4 regions of the Streptomyces sp. NPDC051738 genome follow, and region 4 is predicted to be linked to each of the others. Evidence: riboswitches for the same ligand, from Rfam matches in the RefSeq annotation. Region 4 holds a riboswitch; each other region holds the start of a gene.

Region 1 (5,155 bases), on a different contig from region 4:
CGGCAACAGCCAGGGCATGCCGACCGATGAGTACTCGGCGACGGAGCTGGCCGACGGGGCCGAGGTCGTCAACTGGCTGGCTGCCCAGCCCTGGTGCAACGGCCGGGTCGGCATGTTCGGCATCTCCTGGGGCGGCTTCAACTCCCTCCAGATCGCGGCCCTCGCACCCGAGCCGCTCAAGGCGATCGTCACCGTCTGCTCCACGGACGATCGCTATGACAACGACGTGCACTACATGGGAGGTTCCGTCCTGGCGGTGGACATGCACGCCTGGGCGTCGACGATGCTCGCCTTCGTCTCCCGGCCGCCGGATCCGCAGTACGTCGGCGAGGCCTGGCGCGACATGTGGCTGGGGCGTCTGGAGTCCGTGGACCCGTTCATCCACACCTGGCTGAACCACCAGACCCGCGACGACTACTGGCGCCACGGCAGCGTCTGCGAGGACTACGGCGCGATCGACGCCGCCGTCCTTGCGGTGGGCGGCTGGCACGACCCGTACCGCGACACGGTCCTGCGCCTCGTGGAGCACCTGCCCACCGACCGTGTCCGCGGCCTGATCGGCCCCTGGTCGCACCAGTACCCCGACCGCGGCCTGCCGCCGGGCCCGGCGATCGGCTTCCTCCAGGAGACGTTGCGCTGGTGGGACCACTGGCTGAAGGGCGAGGACACCGGCGTCATGTCCGAGCCCCTGCTGCGCGCGTACGTCAGCGACTCTCACCGCCCTGCCACGGTGTACGCCGAGCTGCCCGGCCGCTGGGTCGGCGAGCCGGCCTGGCCCTCTCCTCACGTGAGCGGGCTGACGTACGCCTTCCAGGGCGCCCCCGTCCTGGTCCGCTCCCCCATGCATACGGGCCTCGACGCCGGCCGTTTCTTTCCCTTCGGCAACGATGCCGACCTGCCGCCCGACCAGCGGGAGGAGGACGGGCGATCGGCGTGCTTCGAGTTCGAAGTGGGCGAGGAGACCTGGGTGTTGGGGCGGCCGAAGGTGCGGCTGCGGCTGACGTCGGAGGTGCCGCGCGGGCAGGTCGTGGCCCGGCTGTGCGACGTGGCGCCCGACGGCTCCTCGACCCTGGTCACGCGGGGCGTGCTGAACCTGTCGGCCCGCCATGGCCGGGATCGTGCGGTGCCGTGGGAGCCGGGGGCCACCGAGGACGTGACCTTCGAGCTGAACGGCATCGGCCACGTCTTCCCGCCCGGTCACCGCATCCGTCTCGCGGTCTCCTCCGCGTACTGGCCGTGGATCTGGCCCCAGCCCGACTCGTCGGCGGGCTTCACCCTCGAACCGGCGGGGAGCTCCCTGGAACTTCCGGTACGCGCACGTGCGTTGGACGGGACAGCGATCGGCTGCGAGGAAACGGAGATCACCTTCGAGGAACCGGAGCAGGCGGAGCCGCTCGGCGTGAACACCCCCATCACGCTGGACGAACCGCGCCCCGAGCGACTCGTCGTACGGGACGTGGCCAAGGGCGAGTGGCGCCTGGAGGTCGACCCTCGCTACGGCGGCACGCGCGTGTACCCCGACGGTCTGGAGTTCACCGAGGACGCCCTGGAGACGTACACGATCAACGAGGCGGACCCCCTGTCGGCCCGCACCCGCTCGGAGTGGTCAATCCGCCTGCACCGCCCGGAGCTGGCGTGGGACGCCACGGTGCACACGCGCTCGGAGATCAGCTGCGGCAAGGAGCACTTCGTCACCTCCAACGAGGTGATCTGCCTGGAGGGCCAAGAGGTACTTTTCCACCGGACATGGGAGAAACGGACTCCACGGACAGCCGGTTAAAGGCGAGTTGGATTCATTGCCCGATTTGCCGCTCTTGTGGATGCCAGTGAGTTGGGTCACGCACGGGTAGTCGCCCACCCTGCCCGGCAGACCGCGTCCCTCCTTGCGCCAAGCGCAAGTTGAGGCTTGGCAACCGCAAAGGATCAAGTGCCCCATACGCACCAGACCATGGTCAACCGGCACGACAGGGGCCACGGCACTTGTTCCGGGCATGTGCTCTCGCATACGTTCCCGCTCGTCGGGCGGACGCCGAATCCTGCCGCCGCCCGATTCACCCACCGACTCACTCACTCACGCACGGCAGGAGCGGGGGACCCAGGTAAGTCGCCGAACCGGCCGCCTTGATGGCGCACCGGCGCGGCTCGGGGTTAAGTCACGCTGCCACCCGGCGGTGCGACCGGGCACCTCCCCGCCCGAACCCGACAGCTCACCTCGCAGGCGCCGGAGAGGAACAGCGCCATGCCCCGAGGCAAGCACCGCCGCCCCCGTACCAGCCCGCTCACCCGCCACGTCATCGCCGCCGGCACCGGCACCGCCGCCCTCGCCCTCCCGCTCCTGAGCGCGACCACCGCGAGCGCCGCAGAGCCGGCCCAGGCCACCGCCCAGGCCACCGCCCCGGCCAAGGTCGGATCCGTCACGTACACCACGAAAAAGGGCGATTCGCTCTACGGAATCGCGGACCGGTACGACGCCCAGGGCGGCTGGAAGCAGCTCTACAAGGACAACCGCAAGGCCATCGGCGACAACCCCCGGCTGATCCACCCGGGCCTCGACCTGAAGGTCCGCGCGACGAAGAAGGCGAGCACGGCGAGCAACACGGCCGACAAGGCGTCCGCCCCCGCCAAGAAGTCCTCCGTCGCCCAGGCGACCCAGGCCTCCGTGAAGACCTTCCCGAACAACCTCGACGGCTGGATCCGCAACGCGCTGGACATCATGGCGCAAAACGGAATTCCGGGATCGTACGAGGGCATTCACCGCAACATCATGCGTGAGTCCTCCGGCAACCCGTCCGCCATCAACAACTGGGACTCCAACGCCGCCAAGGGCACCCCGTCCAAGGGCCTCCTGCAGGTCATCGACCCGACCTTCGCCTCGTATCACGTGCCGGGGACGGTGTACGACCCCTTCGACCCGGTCGCGAACATCGTGGCCGCGTGCAACTACGCGGCCGCGCGATACGGCTCGATCGACAACGTGAACGGGCCCTACTAGGCAAAGACCTGGGCTTACTGGGCGAAATCGGCCAGGCTGCCCACGAACAGTCGCTCGAGGACGACGGCGATGCCGTCGTCCTCGTTCGACAGGGTGATCTCGTCGGCGACCGCCTTGAGTTCGGGGTGCGCGTTGGCCATGGCGACCCCGCGCGCGGCCCAGTCGAACATGGGGATGTCGTTGGGCATGTCCCCGAAGGCGATGGTCTCGTGCGCGCCGAGGCCGAGATGCTCGGCCGCGAGCGCGAGACCGGTCGCCTTGGTGATGCCGCATGGCTGGAGTTCGACGGTCCCGGGCCCCGACATGGTGACCGTAGCGAGGGAGCCGACCACCGAGCGCGCCGTCGCCGCCAACTCGTCGTCCGAGAGGCTGGGATGGCGCAGCAGCACCTTGCTGATCGGCTCGCACCACAGGTCGTCGCGATGCTGGACGCGTACGGCGGGCAGGGTGGGGTGGGGCATCAGATACCCGGGCTCGATGAGCGTGAGGCCGTCGACGCCGTCCTGGTCGACGGCGGCGTACACCTGCCCCACCTCGGCCTCGATCTTGCCGAGCGCGGTCTCCGCCAACTCCCGGTCCAGGGTGACGGACCACAGCAGACGGTCCGCGCCGGCGTCGTACAACTGCGCGCCCTGTCCGCACACCGCGAGCCCCGTGCTGCCCAGGGCGTCGAGGAGCGGCCGCACTCTGGGCGCCGGCCGCCCTGTCACGACGAGGTGCTGTGCACCGGCCGCCGCCACCAGCGCGAGCGCGTCGATGGACCGGTCCGAGAGCGTGTCGTCGCCTCGGAGCAGCGTCCCGTCCAGGTCAGTGGCGATGAGTGAATATGCGATAGGTGCGGCCATGATCAGAGAATACGGACAGGAGGCCCCGTCGACTCGACGCGAACCGGACGGCTGCTGTGTTCACATGTGTTGACACCTGTTCCGGTTGCGGCTCTGGTTCCGCTTCTGTCTCCGGTCCTTTCCCCCGTTCCGCTTCCGGGTGGCAACTTCCCTCCGCTTGTGGCGATTTCACCCCCACGTGGTGCCTGCGGGCTCCTTGATGGTGGTGTTGATTCGGTTGAACATGTTGGTGACGGCGACGGTGAGGATCAGCGCCGACAGTTCCTTCTCGTCGAAGTGGTCGGCCACTTCGTCCCACAACGCGTCCGGCACCGACTCGTGCGAACGGTCCGCGAGCCTCGTCATCGCCTCGGTCAGCTGCAGCGCGGCCCGCTCGGCGTCGGTGAACCAGGGCGCCTCGCGCCAGGCGGAGACCGAGTCGATCCGATCGTCGCTCACCCCCGCCTTGCGCAGATTGGTCGTGTGACCGTGCACACAGGCGCCGCACCCGTTGATCTGGCTGGCGCGCAGCCCGACGATCTCGGCCAGCTCCTGCGACAGGCCACCCTCCCCGATCGCCTGGAAGAGAGTACCGATCCCCTTCATCCCGCCGGACAGGACGTACGCGGGGTTGGTCATCCGTGCCTGCATGGTTCTCGCCTCCTGGGTGAGTGATTCCGTCCTCACTGCACTGACGAAGCGGAGAAGCCAGGTGTGACCGCACTGCGGCGACCTGGTGATTCGCCGGCTCGGCGACGCGATCTCCGCACTGCCCAAGACACGCGACTCACACGTAACGTGTGGCCCGAACACATGGCAATGGCATACGGAGCGGATGAGAGTGAGGCAGCACCCCATGCCCCCCTTCGATCTCCCCGAGGGCGACCCCTTCGGCACGCACAACCTTCCGTACGGCGTCTTCTCCCTCCCCGGCTCGGACTCCGCGCGCAGGATCGGCGTCCGGCTCGGCGACCACGTCCTCGACGCGGGCAAGGCGGCCTACACGCTCGGCTCGCCGTACGCCCCGCTGCTCGCGCAGGACACCCTGAACCCGCTGCTCGCCGCCGGCCGCACCACCTGGTCGGACGTGCGGCGCGCCCTGACGGCGTGGGTGACGGTGCCGGCGCACCAGGAGGCCATCGCGGACCTCCTCCATCCGCTGTCGTCGGTGACCCTGCACCTCCCCTTCGAGGTCGCTGACTACGTCGACTTCTACGCCTCCGAGAACCACGCCCGGAACGTCGGCCAGATCTTCCGCCCGGACGCCGCGGACTCCCTGACCCCCAACTGGAAGCACCTGCCGATCGGTTACCACGGCCGCTCGGGCACGGTCGTGGTC
Region 2 (5,155 bases), on a different contig from region 4:
GGCCGAGCGGCCGGCGTACACCGCCGCGTCGTCGAGGATCTCCTCGATGCGCAGGAGCTGGTTGTACTTGGCGACGCGGTCCGAGCGGGCCGGGGCGCCGGTCTTGATCTGGCCGCAGTTCACCGCGACGGCGAGGTCGGCGATGGTGACGTCCTCGGTCTCGCCGGAGCGGTGGGACATCATGCACTTGAAGCCGTTGCGCTGGGCCATCTCGACGGCGTCCAGGGTCTCGGTCAGCGAACCGATCTGGTTGACCTTGACGAGCAGGGCGTTGGCGGAGCCCTCCTCGATGCCGCGGGCCAGGCGCTCCGGGTTGGTGACGAACAGGTCGTCGCCGACGATCTGGACCTTGTCGCCCAGCTTGTCGGTGATGACCTTCCAGCCGGCCCAGTCGTCCTCGAACAGCGGGTCCTCGATGGAGACGAGCGGGTAGGCCGCCACGAGCTCCTCGTAGTACTCGGTCATCTCGGCGGCCGAGCGGGACTTGCCCTCGAACTCGTACGAGCCGTCCTTGTAGAACTCGGACGCGGCGACGTCGAGCGCGAGCGCGATCTGCTCGCCGGGGACGTAACCGGCCTGCTTGATGGCCTCGATGATGAGGTCGAGCGCGGCGCGGTTGGACTCCAGGTTCGGGGCGAAGCCGCCCTCGTCGCCGAGGCCGGTGGACAGGCCCTTGGTCTTCAGCACCTTCTTGAGGGTGTGGTAGACCTCGGCGCCCCAGCGCAGCGCCTCGGAGAAGGACTCCGCGCCGATCGGGGCGATCATGAACTCCTGGATGTCCACGTTGGAGTCGGCGTGCGAGCCGCCGTTCAGGATGTTCATCATCGGCACCGGCAGCAGGTGCGCGTTCGGGCCGCCCAGGTAGCGGAAGAGGGGGAGGTCGGACGCCTCGGAGGCGGCGTGGGCGACGGCCAGGGAGACGCCGAGGATGGCGTTGGCGCCGAGCGAGCCCTTGTTGTCGGTGGCGTCCAGGTCGAACATCGCCTGGTCGATCAGGCGCTGCTCGGTGGCGTCGTAGCCGACGAGCTCCGGGCCGATCTGCTCGATGACGGCGAGGACGGCCTTCTCGACACCCTTGCCCAGGTAGCGGTTGGGGTCACCGTCGCGGAGCTCGATGGCCTCGAAGGCGCCCGTCGAGGCGCCGGACGGAACGGCGGCACGACCCGTGCTGCCGTCGTCGAGGCCGACCTCGACCTCGACCGTGGGGTTGCCTCGGGAGTCCAGGATTTCCCGGGCTACGACGACGTCGATGGACGGCACGAGCATCTCCTTCTTGGGATGTGACGTGGGTACGCAGACCCCGGAGGGTGCTGCGAGATGAGCCTAACCGGCTCCGGGCGATCGGCCAGCGGTCGACCGCTCCGTGAACAGAACCGATGGCAAATTGTTTCCGAACGGAACAAAAACCCGGGGTGCCGAGTCCGGGGCGCCGAGTCCGGGGTGCCGAGTCGGGGCACTCGACCCGGGCGCACAAAAAACCCCGCCCCGGTGCGTACGGGGGAACACGCACCGGAGCGGGGAACCCGTGGGGGACGGGGGTGACCCTCACGAGGTCTTCACTATGAGGTCCACGGATGTGAGGGCCCTGTGGTTCAGCTACCGACCCGCTGTTACTTCAGGTGCAGCTGCTGGCCCGGGTAGATCAGGTCGGCGTCCTCGACGATGTCCTTGTTCAGCTTGAACAGCTTCTCCCAGCCGCCCTTGACGTCGTGCTCAGCCGCGATCGTGCTGAGGGTGTCACCCTTGACGACCTTGTACTCGCCGTCACCCTTCTTGACCTTCTCGCCGGTCGGGGTGGTGACGGTCTTGGTCGACTTCTTCTCGGCGGCCGGACGCTCGGCGGAGCGGGAGGCCGACTGCTGCTCGGTGGAGCGCGTGGTGGTCTCGCTGCTCTGCGAGGAGCCGCTCGACGAGCCGTTGTACGCGGCGCTCGACAGGCCGGTGCCGCAGTTCGGCCAGGCACCCTTGCCCTGGCCCGCGAGGACCTTCTCGGCTATCTCGATCTGCTGGGCCTTGGTGGCCTGGTCGGCGGTGGAGGCGTACGCGGTGCCGCCGTACGCGGCCCAGGTGGAGGCGGAGAACTGCAGACCGCCGTAGTAGCCGTTGCCGGTGTTGATCGACCAGTTGCCGCCGGCCTCGCACTGGGCGACGGCGTCCCACTCGGAGGCGGTGGCGGCGGAGGCACTGCCGGCCGCCATCAGCGGAGCGGCGACGGCGGCGGCACCGGTGACGCCGACGACGGCGATGGCACGAGCGGCCTTGGACGGACGACGGTGCTTGCCCTTGCTGGAAAACAGCATGGAAGGATCCCCTCACCGACGCCTGCGAGGTGAGCTGTCGGGTTCGGGCCGGTTGAGTTGCCCGGCCGCGTACCGCTGGTGCTGGCACGCGACTTCACCCCAAGCCGACTCCGGCCGTGCGGCCCCGAAGGGCCTCAACTGCCGGACCCGGCACAAACCTTGGGTCCCCCGCTCCTGCCTACGGCGCTTGACGCGACGACTGTTCCCGTACGGCCGCTGGCAGGATTCGGCGTTGCGGCAGCCGGGGCTCGTGGTGACGAGCGATCACGACCGTAGACGCGCAATTCGCGGAATGACAAAGACGATCAGGGCTTCTGAGATCTATCTCTCACTGCTATCAAAACGGACATTCAGGTGCGAAGCGGGGCGCGAACTCCCGCTGCTTTTCACCCTATTCGGCAGGTACTTCCAGGGTCTGACCGGGGAAGATGTGATTCGCGTCAGCACCGATGTCCTGCTGGTTCGCCTGATACAGCGCACGCCACCCGCCGTCGAGGTCAAGGGAGTCGGCGATGGAGGCGAGAGTGTCGCCTGCGCGGACGGTGTACGAGGCGTGGCGGCCGGACGACTTGGCGGTGCCCTCGGCGGCCTCGCTCTCGTCGGCAGTGGCACCGCGATGGCGCCCCGACCCGGTCGCGGCGTCGGCGGTGTCGACAGCGCCGGTGTCGACGAGGCCCCAGGAGCCCGCCGCCGACTCCGAGTTGTCCTGATTGTCGCTTTCGGGTGTGCCCGCAGGGGAGCCGTCGGGCGACTGCGAGGCCTCTGCGTCGGATGACGTATCGGACTCGGCGGAACTGTCGCCCTTAGTGGAAGAAGAGGGCGAAGATGAAGAATCCCGGGAGGATTCGGACGAATCATCGGCGGAGCCGCTCGACGAGCCGGGGGAATTCGAAGCATTGGAGGAGTCGCCGGACGACCCATTGGACTGCGACGAGCCCGACGAATTGGACGAACCGGATGAATCAAGCAATCCGGAGGATCCCGATACCGCGGACGGCGAGTCCTCGTCGACACCGGTGTCGACGTCGGCCGAGCCGGACTCCTTCGTGAGCCCACTGAGCAGTCCGCAGGTGCGCCAGGCGCCGACACCCTGGTCCGCGAGGATCTTCTGGGCCACGGCGATCTGCTGGGAGCGGCTCGCCAGGTTGGGGCTCGACGCGTAGTCGAGGCCGCCGTACTCGTCCCAGTCCTCCTGGGTCAACTGCAGTCCGCCGTAGCGCCCGTCGCCGTCGTCGGCGGCGCTCCAGGAGCCGCCGCTCTCGCATTCGGCCACCTTGTCCCAGACGTTGCCCTCGGCGGCGCTCGCGCCCGTGGCGGCGAGGAGCGGGATGACGACGGCGGAGCCGGTCACTCCGGCCGCGACGAGAAGAGCCGGAGCCTGACGGGGGCGTCGGTGGCGACCGTTCCCGGAGAGCATGCGGGGACCTTTCGCGAGACAACGGTGACCGCGGCGCGCGAAACCTGGGCGCCGTCGTTGATCCGTGAACGTATAGGCAGACGATCACTTGTCACAAGTTAATGCCGCGTAGATCACGTGAAGATCACAGACTTGAGTGCGTGTCACGTTTGCGGTGGTGGACGAACTCACCTAACAGGGGTGAACTCCACCGGAAGCGTACGCAGTCCGCGCATGATGAGACCGCCGCGCCAGCGCAACTCGGCCGGGTCCACGGCGAGTTGCAGATCCGGGAGGCGGGTGAGGAGGGTGGCCAGGGCGGTCTGGCCCTCCAGACGGGCGAGCGGGGCGCCGAGGCAGTAGTGGATGCCGTGGCCGTAGCCGAGGTGCTGGTTGTCGCGGCGGCCCAGGTCGAGGACGTCAGGGTCGGCGAACCGCTCCGGGTCCCGGTCGGCGGCGGCCAGGACGACGAGGACCGGGTCGCCGGGGGCGATGAGCTGCCCACCAATGCTGAGCGGTTCGGTGGCGAAGCGCCAGGTGGCGAGTTCCACGGGGCCGTCGTAGCGGAGGAGTTCCTCCACACCGGTTTCGAGGAGGGCCGTGTCGTGGGCGGCGAGGGAGGTCTGGAGGCGGGCGCGCTGCTCGGGGTGGGTGAGCAGGGCGTAGGTGCCGTTGCCGATGAGGTTGACCGTCGTCTCGAAGCCGGCGAACAGCAGGATGAAGGCCATCGCGGCGGCCTCGTTCTCGGTGAGGTGCTCACCGTGGTCGGAGGCGCGGATGAGGCCGGAGATGAGGTCCTCGCCGGGGGTGGGGGTGTCGGGGAGTGCCTCGCGCTTGCGGTGGATGAGGTCGGCGAGATAGCCGCGCATCTTCTTCACCGACCGCGCGACACCCCCTCTGGGGCCGCCCTGGTGGCGGATCATCATGCCCGCCCAGTCCCGGAAGTCGTCCTGGTCCTCGCGGGGGACGCCGAGCAGGTCGCAGATGGCGTAGATGGGGAGCGGGAACGCGAACTCGTGGATGAGATCGGCGCTCCCCTCGGCGGCGAACCCGTCGATCAGCTGATCGGTGAGCTCCCGCACCCGCGGGGCGAACTCGGCGACCCTGCGGGGCGTGAAGGCCTTGGAGACGAGGCGGCGCAGCCGCGTGTGGTCCGGCGGGTCGATGTTGAGCAGATGCGTCATCAACTCGGCCTTGCGCTCACCGGGGATACCGGTCTTGCCCTTGGCGTGCGCGGGCTCGTCGTGGTGGGCCGGGTTCTTGGACAGACGACCGTCGGCGAGGGCCTGCTTGGCGTCGACGTAGCGGGTGACCAGCCAGGCCTCCACGCCGCTGGGGAGGCGGGTCCTGTGGACGGGGGCGTGTTCGCGGAGCCAGGCGTAGGCGGGGTAGGGGTCCGTCGCGAACTCCCAGGTGAAGAGTTCGGGGGCCTCGGGGGTGGCGCTGGTGGGGGTGGGCT
Region 3 (5,155 bases), on a different contig from region 4:
CTTCTGGTCCGCCGCGTTGCGGAAGTCGAAGATCGTGTGCAGGCCGAGGGAGTCGAGGAAGGCGGCGTCCTGCTCGGTCGCGTGCGCGAGGTGGCCGCTGCGGAACAGCACTCCGTACCGCACCCGCCGTCCGTCCACGGTCGGCAGGCCGCCGACGTCGCGGAAATTGCGGACTCCGGCCAGCTCGGGCTCGGTCGACGGGATCTGCTGCGTCACGGGGGCTCCTCCCAGTCGGCCCCGCCGGCGCGGCTCGGCGGTGCCGCCGACGGGGTGCGCTCTCGACCATACGACATGGATTCCTGGGGCAATGAGTTATCCACAGGCGTTGCATCGGACGCCCGCAGCCCTTGATGATGTTGGTGCTTGAGTGGACCTGTTCGAATATGTGAGGGCTTGATGCTGGAGACTTCCGACCGCGGACGCACCTGGGTTCTTTCCGGGCCGACCAGCAGTTACGCCCTCCACTTGACGGAGGCCGACGAGCTGCTGCACCTCCACTGGGGCCCGCGGATCGCGCTCGCCGACGCCGAGGAGCTGGCCGCACGCCCCCTCCCGGCGTACCGGGGCTTCGAGTCGCAGCTCGACGGACACGAGGAGTACCCGGTCGAGGGCGGCCCCCGCTTCGTCCGGCCGGCCCTGTCCCTGCGCACCGACGAGGGGCGCGGCACCGAGTGGACCTTCGAGGCGTACGAGACCGGGGGCACCGAGGGTGCGGAGGGTGCTGCGGGCGAGGAGTTGAAGCTCCGGTTCCGGGACGGCGCGCTGGCCATCACGCTGCACTACCTGATGCGCGACGACGTCGTGGAGCGCTGGGTGACCCTGGACAACCAGGGGCCCGACCTGGAGCTGCTGCGCGCCGACTCCGCCACCTGGACCCTGCCCGACCGCGAGGACTGGCGGCTGTCCCAGCTGCACGGACGCTGGGCCGCGGAGTCCCGCCTGACGCAGTCGCCCCTCACCTACGGTGAGAAGATCATCGGTAGCCGCCGCGGCCACACCGGGCACCCGCTCCTGCCGTGGGTCGCGCTCGACACCGACGCCACCGAGGAGCGCGGTGAGGTGTACGGCTGCGCCCTCGCCTGGTCGGGGTCGTGGCGGATCGCGGTGGCCCAGCTGCCGGACGCGCGCGTGCAGATCACCGGCGGGGTCGGGTACGACGACTCGGGGCTGTTGCGGCTTGCGGCGGGGGAGTCGTTCGTGACGCCGGTCTTCGCCGGGCTGTGGAGCGACGGCGGTTTCGGGGGCGCGAGCCGAGCCTGGCACGCCTACCAGCGCGCCTATGTGATCCCGGACGCCGATCAGGACCGGCCCGTGCTCTTCAACTCCTGGGAGGCGACGGAGTTCGACATCTCCGAGGAGCAGCAGGGCACCCTCGCCCGGCGGGCCGCGGCGATCGGCGTCGAGCTGTTCGTCGTCGACGACGGCTGGTTCGGAGCGCGCACCAGTGACCGCGCCGGGCTCGGCGACTGGACGCCCAACCCGGACCGCTTCCCGTCCGGCCTCAAGCCCCTCGCCGACTACGTGCACGCTCTCGGCATGCAGTTCGGTATCTGGGTCGAGCCGGAAATGGTCAATCCGGACAGCGAGCTGTACCGGGCCCACCCGGACTGGGTGCAGTACCAAGCGGGACGAAGGCGTACGGAATTCCGCAATCAACTCGTACTGAACCTCGCCCGCGACGACGTCCAGGACTATCTCTGGCAGCGGCTGGACGGGCTCCTGTCCAGCGCCCCGATCGACTACGTGAAGTGGGATTTCAACCGTTGTTTCAGCGACGCGGGCTGGCCCGGTGAGCCGTATCCGCAGCGGCTCTGGGTCGACCATGTGCGCGCCTTCTACGCCCTGTTGGACCGGCTGCGGGCCGCCCACCCGGGCGTGGCCTTCGAGTCCTGCTCGGGTGGTGGCGGCCGGATCGACCTGGGCGTGCTGAGCCGCACGGACCAGGTGTGGACTTCCGACAACACCGACCCGCTCGACCGGCTCGCCATCCAGCACGGCTTCAGCCAGATCCATCCGGCGAGGGTCATGGCGGCGTGGGTCACCGACAGCCCGAACAACCAGCTCAACGGCCGGGTCAGCTCCCTCCGGTTCCGGTTCGTGAGCGCCATGGCCGGGGTGCTCGGCGTCGGCGGTGACCTCACACAGTGGACCGAGGACGAGCTCGCCGAGGCGCGGGAATGGGTGGAGCTCTACAAGGAGATCCGGCATCTGGTGCAGCGTGGGGACCTCTATCGGCTGAGGCCCCCGCGGGGCGGGCTGAGCGCGGTGCAGTACGTGCTCGGCGACGAGACGGTCGTGCTCGCCTGGCTCCAGGCGCAGAGCTACGGCGAGGCCGTGCCGGCGCTGCGGCTGCGTGGGCTCGACCCGACGGCATCGTACGAATGCCGTGAAACGGGCAAAGTTCACCGAGGTGCCGTATTGCTGCATCACGGGCTTCACGCCGATGTGCGCGGCGACCTCGATGCGACGGTTATCCGCCTGCGTCGCATCTAGGGTTTCTGTCCGAATTGGCACATTCATTCCAACTCGCTCTGGAGTAAAGGAAGCTGGAGCGGAGTCACGTGAGGAGCGTCATATTCGTGACCGTGCGTCGCCCGTCATGTTCACGTAATCCACATGCTTTTCAAGGGGTTTTGAGTCGGGCGACGTACCCATAATTCACGCAGGGTCACCGGTAATTCCCACAAGGGATCAACAGGAACGCATTCGGGCGGAACCTCTCACTTGTTCCCATGCGTCTTCCTCGCTTACGTTCGCCACCAATCCGGACGGACGCCTAATCCTGCCGCCGACCGGATCCCGCGAAAACTCACCCGTGTACGGCAGGAGCGGGGGACCCACAGGTACAACCGCCTGTTCCGGTCTCCGGAACGGCTTGGGGTCAAGTCGCGTCCCCACGCGACCGGGCATCTCCAGCCCGCACCCGACAGCTCACCTCGCAGGCGCCGGAGAGGAATTCGCCATGCCCGCGAAGGGTAAGCACCGCCGCCCGAAGTCCCTGCGCTTCACCCGCTCCATCGCCGTCGCCGGAACCGGCGGAGCCGCTCTCGCTCTCCCGCTCATCGGGGCCACCGGTGCCCACGCCGCTCCTTTGCAGTCCGTTTCGGAAAAGGCCGTTCAGACTCTGCCGACCACCGGCAAGGAGGTGGCCGAGAAGAAGGCCGCCGAGAAGAAGGGCGCGGACCGGAAGACGGGTACGCGGACGTATTCCGTGAAGGTCGGCGACTACCTTTCGAAGATCGCGAACGAGCAGAACGTCAGCGGTGGCTGGAAGAAGCTCTACGCCGACAACCGTGAGGCCGTCGGCGAGGACCCGTCGCTGATCCACCCCGGTCTGAAGCTCAGCATCGGCGGCAAGAAGGCCGCGACGAGCGCCCCCAAGTCGCCGTCCGCTTCCTCGCCTTCGTCCTCCTCGTCTTCGCCCTCGAAGTCGTCCACGGATGCGTCCGCCTCGAAGTCCTCCGCCTCGACGACGACCAAGGCCGACCAGAGCGCCGACACCGTCGGCACCGCCAGCGGCTTCAGCGCCCCCCTCTCCACGGCCGCCGTCGGCACCGCGTACAAGGTGGCGGGCAGCATGTGGTCCAGCGGCTACCACACCGGCGTCGACTTCTCCGCGGTGACCGGCACCCCGCTGAAGGCGGTCGGCGCGGGCACCGTCGTCTCCGCCGGTTGGGGCGGCGCGTACGGCAACCAGGTCGTCATCCAGCTCGCCGACGGCTACTACGCCCAGTACGCCCACCTTTCCTCGCTCTCCGTCTCGGCCGGTCAGACCGTGACCGCGGGGCAGCAGGTCGGCCTCTCCGGTGCGACCGGCAATGTGACCGGCCCGCACCTGCACTTCGAGATCCGCACCACGCCGGACTACGGCTCGGACGTGGACCCGGTCGCCTACCTCCGCTCCAAGGGCGTCGCCATCGGCTGACCCCGCCGCCGACTGCCTCGCCTGACACGCAACCGAAGGCCGGACCCCGATCCCCGGGTCCGGCCTTCGGTGTTGGCGCGCGGTGTCGGCGATGGGCGCGGCGTCCGGGTGCGCCTGTTCATGATCGCGGCATTGCGATCTTGTGGCAGGCGCGTCCAGGGCGTCGACAGTGAGGGGAGAGCGAGGACAGAGTGGTGTCCGTAGTGCTGCAAGCGCTTTCTGCCGCAACGGCGCGCACGCCGACGACACCGCCGCCGTGGTCGAGGAACTCGCCGACAGGCTGATCGCCCCTCTCGCAAAGGAGCTCCAGTGCACGCCAATCGACGCCGAAGAATCGGCGCCGTCGCCGCGGCGGCCCTGCTCGCCGGGCTGTTCTCCGCGCCCGCCGGTCACGCCGCCGAGCCGCTCCGGACCGTGGAGAACCTCGACCGGGGGCTGGTCGCCGTACCTTCCGGTGAGGGCACCTTCCTCAGCTGGCGCCTGCTCGGCACCGAGTACGCGCGGTACGGCAACGCCGTCGCCTTCCACGTGTACAAGAACGGGCGCCGACTGAACCGAGCGCCGGTCATCAACTCCACGACGTACAAGGACAACACCCGCGGCGTGGGCACGTACACCGTGCGAGCCGTGATCAACGGGCACGAGAGGAAGGTCAGTTCGGCCGCCCTCGACTTCTCGCGGGGCTACGCCGAGATCCCGCTCGCCACCGCCGACGGCTACGTAGTGCAGCACGCCTGGCCCGGCGACCTCGACGGCGACGGACGCTACGAACTCGTCGTGAGCCGCCTCTCCCAGACCCGCGACAAGCCCGACCTGCTGGAGGCGTACACCCTCACCGGTGAGCGGCTGTGGCGCGTGGACCTCGGTCCCGGCTCGTACACACAGGTGGGCGGGAACGGCGCCAACGACCCCGCGCCCGCCGCGATCAGCGGTTCGACGGCGATCGGCGGATACCGCAACGACGACAACGTCACCGTGTACGACCTCGACAGCGACGGGAAGGCCGAGGTGCTGGTGCACACGGCCGACGGGACGACCTTCGCGGACGGGGCCAGGGTCACCGCCTCCTCACCCGCGAACCAGTTCGTCTCGGTGATCGACGGCACGACCGGCACCGAGCGCACCCGGCAGCCCGTCCCCGACGACTTAGTCTCGGACGGCCCCTCCGGCGGCCACTTCGGCATCGCCTACCTCGACGGCCAACACCCGAGCCTGGTCACCAAGTTGGTC
Region 4 (5,155 bases):
CCACCGCGTCCACGTTGTCCTTGGTGATGAAGGCGGGCCCGGTCAGGACCGGCGCCGTGCCGCCGCCGCTGAAGTTGCCGTTGGTCTTGTACAGCCACAGCGAGTCGACGGACAGGTAGCCCTGGAGGTAGGGCTGCTGGTCGACGGCGAACTCGACCTTGCCGTCCTGGACGGCCGTCACCAGCGCCTTGTTGAGGTCGAAGGTGGCGATCTTGGCCTTGCTCCCGGCATCGGACGCCGACTGCACGGCGGTCAGGGCGAAGGGCGCGCCGAGGGTGACGACCTGGTCGATGGAGGAGTCCTGCTGGAGCTTGGCGGTGATCGTCGACTGCACGGACGGCATGTCGGTGCCGTTGACGTAGAGGTTGTCCGTGGTGCCCTTGAAGCCCTTCTTCAGGCCGGCGCAGCGGGCCTCCAGGGCGACGTGGCCCTGCTCCTGGATGACACACAGGGCGTGCTTGGCACCGCTGTCGTTGAGCCGTTCGCCGAAGGCCTGGCCCGCGATGTTCTCGTCCTGGCCGAAGTACTCGAGCATGCCGAGCTCCTTCCAGTCGTCCAGGCCGGAGTTGAAGCCGACGACCGGGATGCCGGCCGCGGTGGCCTTGGCGACGACGGCCTTCATGGCGCTCGGCTTGGCCGCGGTCAGCGCGATGCCGTCGACCTTCTGGTCGATGGCGTTCTGCACCAGGTTGGCCTGGGTGCCGGCGCTCGGGTCGCTGGAGTAGACGAGCTTGATGTTGTCCTTGGCGGCGGCGGCCTCGGCGCCCTTGCGGATCAGGTCCCAGAAGGTGTCGCCGGGGGCGGCGTGGGTGATCATGGCCACGGTCATCCGGGGCGTGGTGGCCTTGCCCGCCGAGGCGTCGGCGGCGCCCTCCTCGGACTCCTTGCCGCCGGAGCCGCTGGAGCAGCCTGCTGCGAACAGGACGCCGGCCAGGGCGGTGGCGGTCAGAGCGGCGGCTCTGTTGTGTCTGCGCATGTCCCATGCACCTCGCTGTGCTGATCGGGCTGGAGCGCTCCACTAGCGCGCTCTAGTGGCAGGTACTATGCGGCTGCCCGCAGGTGATGTCAATGGGTTTGTCAGGACGTATCGACCAAGGGGCGGAAGGAGACCACCCCGCCCTGCGCAGGCGGGGCGGGGCGGCTGGTGGGCGGGGTGACGCGGGGTGGCTGGTGGGCCGGGCGAAAGCTCAGGCGGGCCGTATCACGCTGTGGATCGCCGACTCCCCGGCGTAGTGGATCGACTCCTCGCGTATGACCCGTCCCGGGCCGGGGGCGTGGATCATCATGCCGTTACCGGAGTAGATGCCGACGTGGCCGGCGTGGAAGAGGACCAGGTCGCCGGGCTCGACGTAGGTGAGGGCGATGCCGCGGCCGGCGGTCGCCTGCTCCTGCGGGGTGCGGGGGAGCGTGATGCCGGCGGCCTTCCAGGCGGCCTGGGTGAGGCCCCCGCTGTCGTAGGCGCCTGGGCCCGTCGTGCCCCAGACGCAGGGCTTGCCGATCTGGGCGAGGGCGAAGTCCAGGGCGCGCACGGCCGGGGTGTCCTGGGGTGCGGTGGCGGTGGTCGCGAGGGTGCCGGCGGGCGGAACTGCCGTGCCGGGCCAGGCCGTTGCGCCCGCCGGGACCGGGGTCAGGTCGGAGGCTCCGAGGTCCTGCAGCGCTTGCCACTGCGTCTCCGGCGAGGGCTGGCCCAGGGGGCTCTCGATCGCCGTGAGTGCCGTGCTCTGCTGCGTGGTGTACGCGGACAGCAGCCCGCGGGCGCGGTCGAGCTTGCGCTGGTTCTGCTCCTTGGTGGTCCGCAGGGAGGAGCGCGGCGGTTCGGCAGTCGGGGCCGGCAGGGCGAGGGCGGTCCCGGTGATCTGACTGCTCTGCATGCTCTGATTACCCAGCGCGCCCTGGGTGGTCCAGCCGGTCTCCGGCGGAGCAGCCTCGGGAGCGGCCGGCAGGGCGGCGATCGGGCCGGCGGTCAGCTCCGCCACGGCAGCCGCTGCGGTGGCCGGAGCCGCCGGCAGCTCGGCGACCGGTGCGGCGGGCAACTCCAGGGCGGCGCGGCCGGACGGCTCCCGCCCCCGGTCGGTGAGGCCCTCCAGCGCACGCTCCGCCGGGCGCGCGGGCCGTACCCCGGTGGGACCGTCCGGCATTCTGTCCCTCGGCAGCACCGCCGGGACGATCGGACCCGCCTTGGAGCGGGCGGCGTCGAACCACTGCCGGGTGACGCTGTCGAGCGCGGGGTCGCTGCGCCCGCTCTCCTCGCCGCGGGTGCTTCGGGCGGCGACGGGCCCGCGTCCGGCATCCGTCGGCCGGTCGGCGCGCTTGCGCGGTCCCGTCGACGCCGCGCGCGTGGCGTTGAAGGTACCCGTGTCGGACTCGGCCTGGTCGTAGAGGGAGCTGACCCTCCGGCTGACCTCCTCGCGGCTCGGTGTCTCGTCCCCCGCGGAGGGGGCGGCGTTGGCCGTCTGGGCGAGCAGTGCCACAGAGGTGAGAGCCGCCGACGCGAGTGCGGAATTGCGCATGCCTGGGAGGCTCAGAGCCCCCGGACGCGCGGTGCGTTCCGGCGCCATGGGCGACGTACTCCTTCCGTGCTCCGCCTACCGGGTTAGCTGACGGGTTCGGGCGATCGGTTCCGGAAGGTGTGCCCTACGGCCCTTGCCCCGAAGGGCGGTTGGGCCGATTCACCCCAAGTTCGGTTGGGTCCCCGGCTCCAGTGGTCCCAGCGGACGCACCGGACTCGGCGGAGGCCGCACGTCCCGACGGGGTTCGCCGGAGGTCGTCGTGCGGCCTAGGCGTAACCTAGCCAACTTGTGTGACTCGCGTGAAGGTTGACGTGTGAAATGTCCGATACGTTTTTGTGACCTTCGACGCTCGGGGCGGCCGGACGGCCGGATTCACTTCGCGGCGCGTTGACTCCGCCACGCCGCGTAGTGATCGAGGACCGTCTGCTCGATCGGGCGGTAGGTGAGGCCGAGTTCGTTCACGCTCCGGCTGTTGTCCACCCGGAAGCGGATGCCGAGGTGCTTCCGGATGTAGTCCTGCGTCAGCCCGAAGGCCGGGCCCAGGACGCGTACGGGCCAGTGCGGGAGCGCGGTGCGCGGGAGGCGGAGGTCGCGGGGGTGGCGGCTGCGGAGGATGCGGGCCATCTCGTGGAACGACGTCATGGTCGGGGCGGCGAGGATGTAACGGCCCTTCGCGTCCGGGTTCTCCGCCGCCGCGATGTGGGCGTGGGCCACGTCGCGCACGTCCACCGTGGTGAAGCTGAAGTCCGGGGCGCCGTAGAAGAAGTAGCCCTTGAACAGCTCCTCCAGCAGGAAGAGGCTGCCGGACTCCGAGGCGGGCGTGAGGGAAGGGCCCAGGATCAGGCCGGGGTTGACCGCCACCATCCGCCAGCGGCCCTGGGCGGCCTCCGCGTCCCAGGCCGCGCGCTCCGCGACCGTCTTGGCGTAGTGGTAGGGGTTGTTCTCCACCGTGCTGGTGGTGTTGAAGTACCGCTCCGACAGCACGGCGTCGTCCATCGCCAGGACGTCGGCGTAGTCACCGAAGATCGCGCCCACGGTCGAGGTGAGGACGAGTTTCTCGACCGTGGGCGTCCGCTCGATGGCCGCCAGCACGTTGCGCGTGCCGAGCAGCGCCGGGTCGACCATGTCCCGGCGACCGTCCTTGATCTTCTCCGGCATACGGAACGGCGACGCCACATGGAACACCACCCGGCAACCGCTCATCGCCTCGTCGAAGGCGCCCTCCTTCAGCAAGTCCGCCTCGAACAGGGACAGTTGACCGGGGTGCGTCTCCTGCAGCTCCCGCAGCGGGCGCATCTTCGCCGTGTCCGCGGTGCTCCGCACGGTGCTGTGGACCTCGTACCCCCGCTCCAGCAGCCGCTTGACCAGATGGCTGCCGACGAACCCGCTGCCACCGGTGACCAGTACGACCCTCGACCCGACTGCGCCCACCGTCACTCCTTCTTCCGCGCGGAAGATCGGTCGATCACGGTAGCGGCGTCACCAATGCACGGCCATGCTTTCGAAAAGGTGGAGCAGAAGGTGGGACAGGCCGAAGGTGGACAGGCCGAAGGTGGAGCAGGCCAGCAGGCGGAGCCCTCAACTCTCGTACACGACCCGTCCGTCGAACACCGTCATGACCACCTCCGCGTCCGTGATCGCGTGCGGATCCAGATCCAGCAGCGGACGGTCCAGGACACAGAGGTCGGCGACCTTGCCGACCTCCACGGACCCCTTCCACTCCTCGGCGAAGTCCTGCCGGGCCGGGTTGATCGTGTACGCCCGCAGCGCCTCGGCCAGCTCCACGCACTGCTCCGGGCCGCTCTGCCGCCCGCTCGCCTTCGACTCCCGCAGCATCATCGCGGCCACGCCCTGCCGCCAGTCGGGCGCGGTGATCGGCGCGTCGGAGCTGGCGCAGACCGCGACCCCGGCCTCGACGGTGGAGCGCACCGGCCACTGGTAGGCGGAGCGTTCGGTGCCGATGACCTCGTCCATCAGGTCGGAGATGGTCCACTTGATGGCCGGGTTCATGTTGACGCCGTAGCCGTGCGCGGCCAGCTTGGCGAGGCTGTCGGCGCCGATGAAGTCGCCGTGGATGACGTAGTGCCGGGCGTCCGGGCGGGGCGAGGCGGCGTTCGCGGCGAGGAAGGCGTCCACGACCGTGTCGATGGCCCGGTCCCCGGTGACGTGCACGCCCAGCTGGAAGCCGGCCTCGTGCGCCAGCCGGATCATCTCGCGCAGTTCGGCGACCTGCAGTGCCGGGGTGGTGCCGTGCACGCACAACGCGCCGTGGCCGCCATCCGCGTACGGCTCGTTCATCCAGGCCGTGCGGTTCGGCGGAACCCCGTCGCCGAAGATCTTCACGCCGATCGCCCGCAACAGACGGGGGTCCGCGGACTCCGGCCGCCGCAGCTCGGCCAGCCCCTTGCGTACGTCGTCCGCCGAGCCGCCCATGGGCGCGGGCAGCAGCAACACACTGACCCGGGCGTCGAGTTGACCGTCCTCGGCGAGTTCGGCGTACGCGGTCCAGTTGTCGGTGCTCAGACCGCCGAACAGGGTCTCCGCGCCGCCGGGGCCGAGGCCCGGCTCGGTGTAGCTGGTGATGCCGCGCGTGTGCAGCTCCCGCACCACCGCCTCGATGGCCTGGCGGCGCCGGCCGACGGTGG

The links. A riboswitch is a leader RNA that binds a small molecule or an ion and turns the genes downstream of it on or off. The one in region 4 is predicted to bind cyclic di-AMP.
Region 1: another riboswitch for cyclic di-AMP. It lies ahead of ACIA8X_RS35930 (transglycosylase SLT domain-containing protein); the one in region 4 lies ahead of ACIA8X_RS14440 (C40 family peptidase).
Region 2: another riboswitch for cyclic di-AMP. It lies ahead of ACIA8X_RS28625 (transglycosylase family protein); the one in region 4 lies ahead of ACIA8X_RS14440 (C40 family peptidase).
Region 3: another riboswitch for cyclic di-AMP. It lies ahead of ACIA8X_RS37705 (LysM peptidoglycan-binding domain-containing M23 family metallopeptidase); the one in region 4 lies ahead of ACIA8X_RS14440 (C40 family peptidase).

The regions. Positions count from the first base shown of each region.
Region 1 covers NZ_JBITCM010000020.1:42,114-47,268, forward strand. The annotation lists gene ACIA8X_RS35925 (CocE/NonD family hydrolase) at 1-1,780, shown strand, start outside; cyclic di-AMP (ydaO/yuaA leader) riboswitch at 2,047-2,234, shown strand; gene ACIA8X_RS35930 (transglycosylase SLT domain-containing protein) at 2,240-2,992, shown strand; gene ACIA8X_RS35935 (HAD family hydrolase) at 3,007-3,837, opposite strand; gene ACIA8X_RS35940 (carboxymuconolactone decarboxylase family protein) at 4,006-4,467, opposite strand; gene fahA (fumarylacetoacetase) at 4,673-5,155, shown strand, end outside.
Region 2 covers NZ_JBITCM010000013.1:107,078-112,232, forward strand. The annotation lists gene eno (phosphopyruvate hydratase) at 1-1,266, opposite strand, end outside; gene ACIA8X_RS28625 (transglycosylase family protein) at 1,611-2,300, opposite strand; cyclic di-AMP (ydaO/yuaA leader) riboswitch at 2,305-2,496, opposite strand; gene ACIA8X_RS28630 (transglycosylase family protein) at 2,692-3,717, opposite strand; gene ACIA8X_RS28635 (cytochrome P450) at 3,885-5,155, opposite strand, start outside.
Region 3 covers NZ_JBITCM010000022.1:30,484-35,638, forward strand. The annotation lists gene ACIA8X_RS37695 (tyrosine-protein phosphatase) at 1-216, opposite strand, end outside; gene ACIA8X_RS37700 (alpha-galactosidase) at 397-2,493, shown strand; cyclic di-AMP (ydaO/yuaA leader) riboswitch at 2,801-2,958, shown strand; gene ACIA8X_RS37705 (LysM peptidoglycan-binding domain-containing M23 family metallopeptidase) at 2,963-3,925, shown strand; gene ACIA8X_RS37710 (hypothetical protein) at 4,235-5,155, shown strand, end outside.
Region 4 covers NZ_JBITCM010000005.1:268,055-273,209, forward strand. The annotation lists gene ACIA8X_RS14435 (sugar ABC transporter substrate-binding protein) at 1-976, opposite strand, end outside; gene ACIA8X_RS14440 (C40 family peptidase) at 1,188-2,510, opposite strand; cyclic di-AMP (ydaO/yuaA leader) riboswitch at 2,567-2,741, opposite strand; gene ACIA8X_RS14445 (NAD-dependent epimerase/dehydratase family protein) at 2,883-3,941, opposite strand; gene ACIA8X_RS14450 (amidohydrolase) at 4,089-5,155, opposite strand, start outside.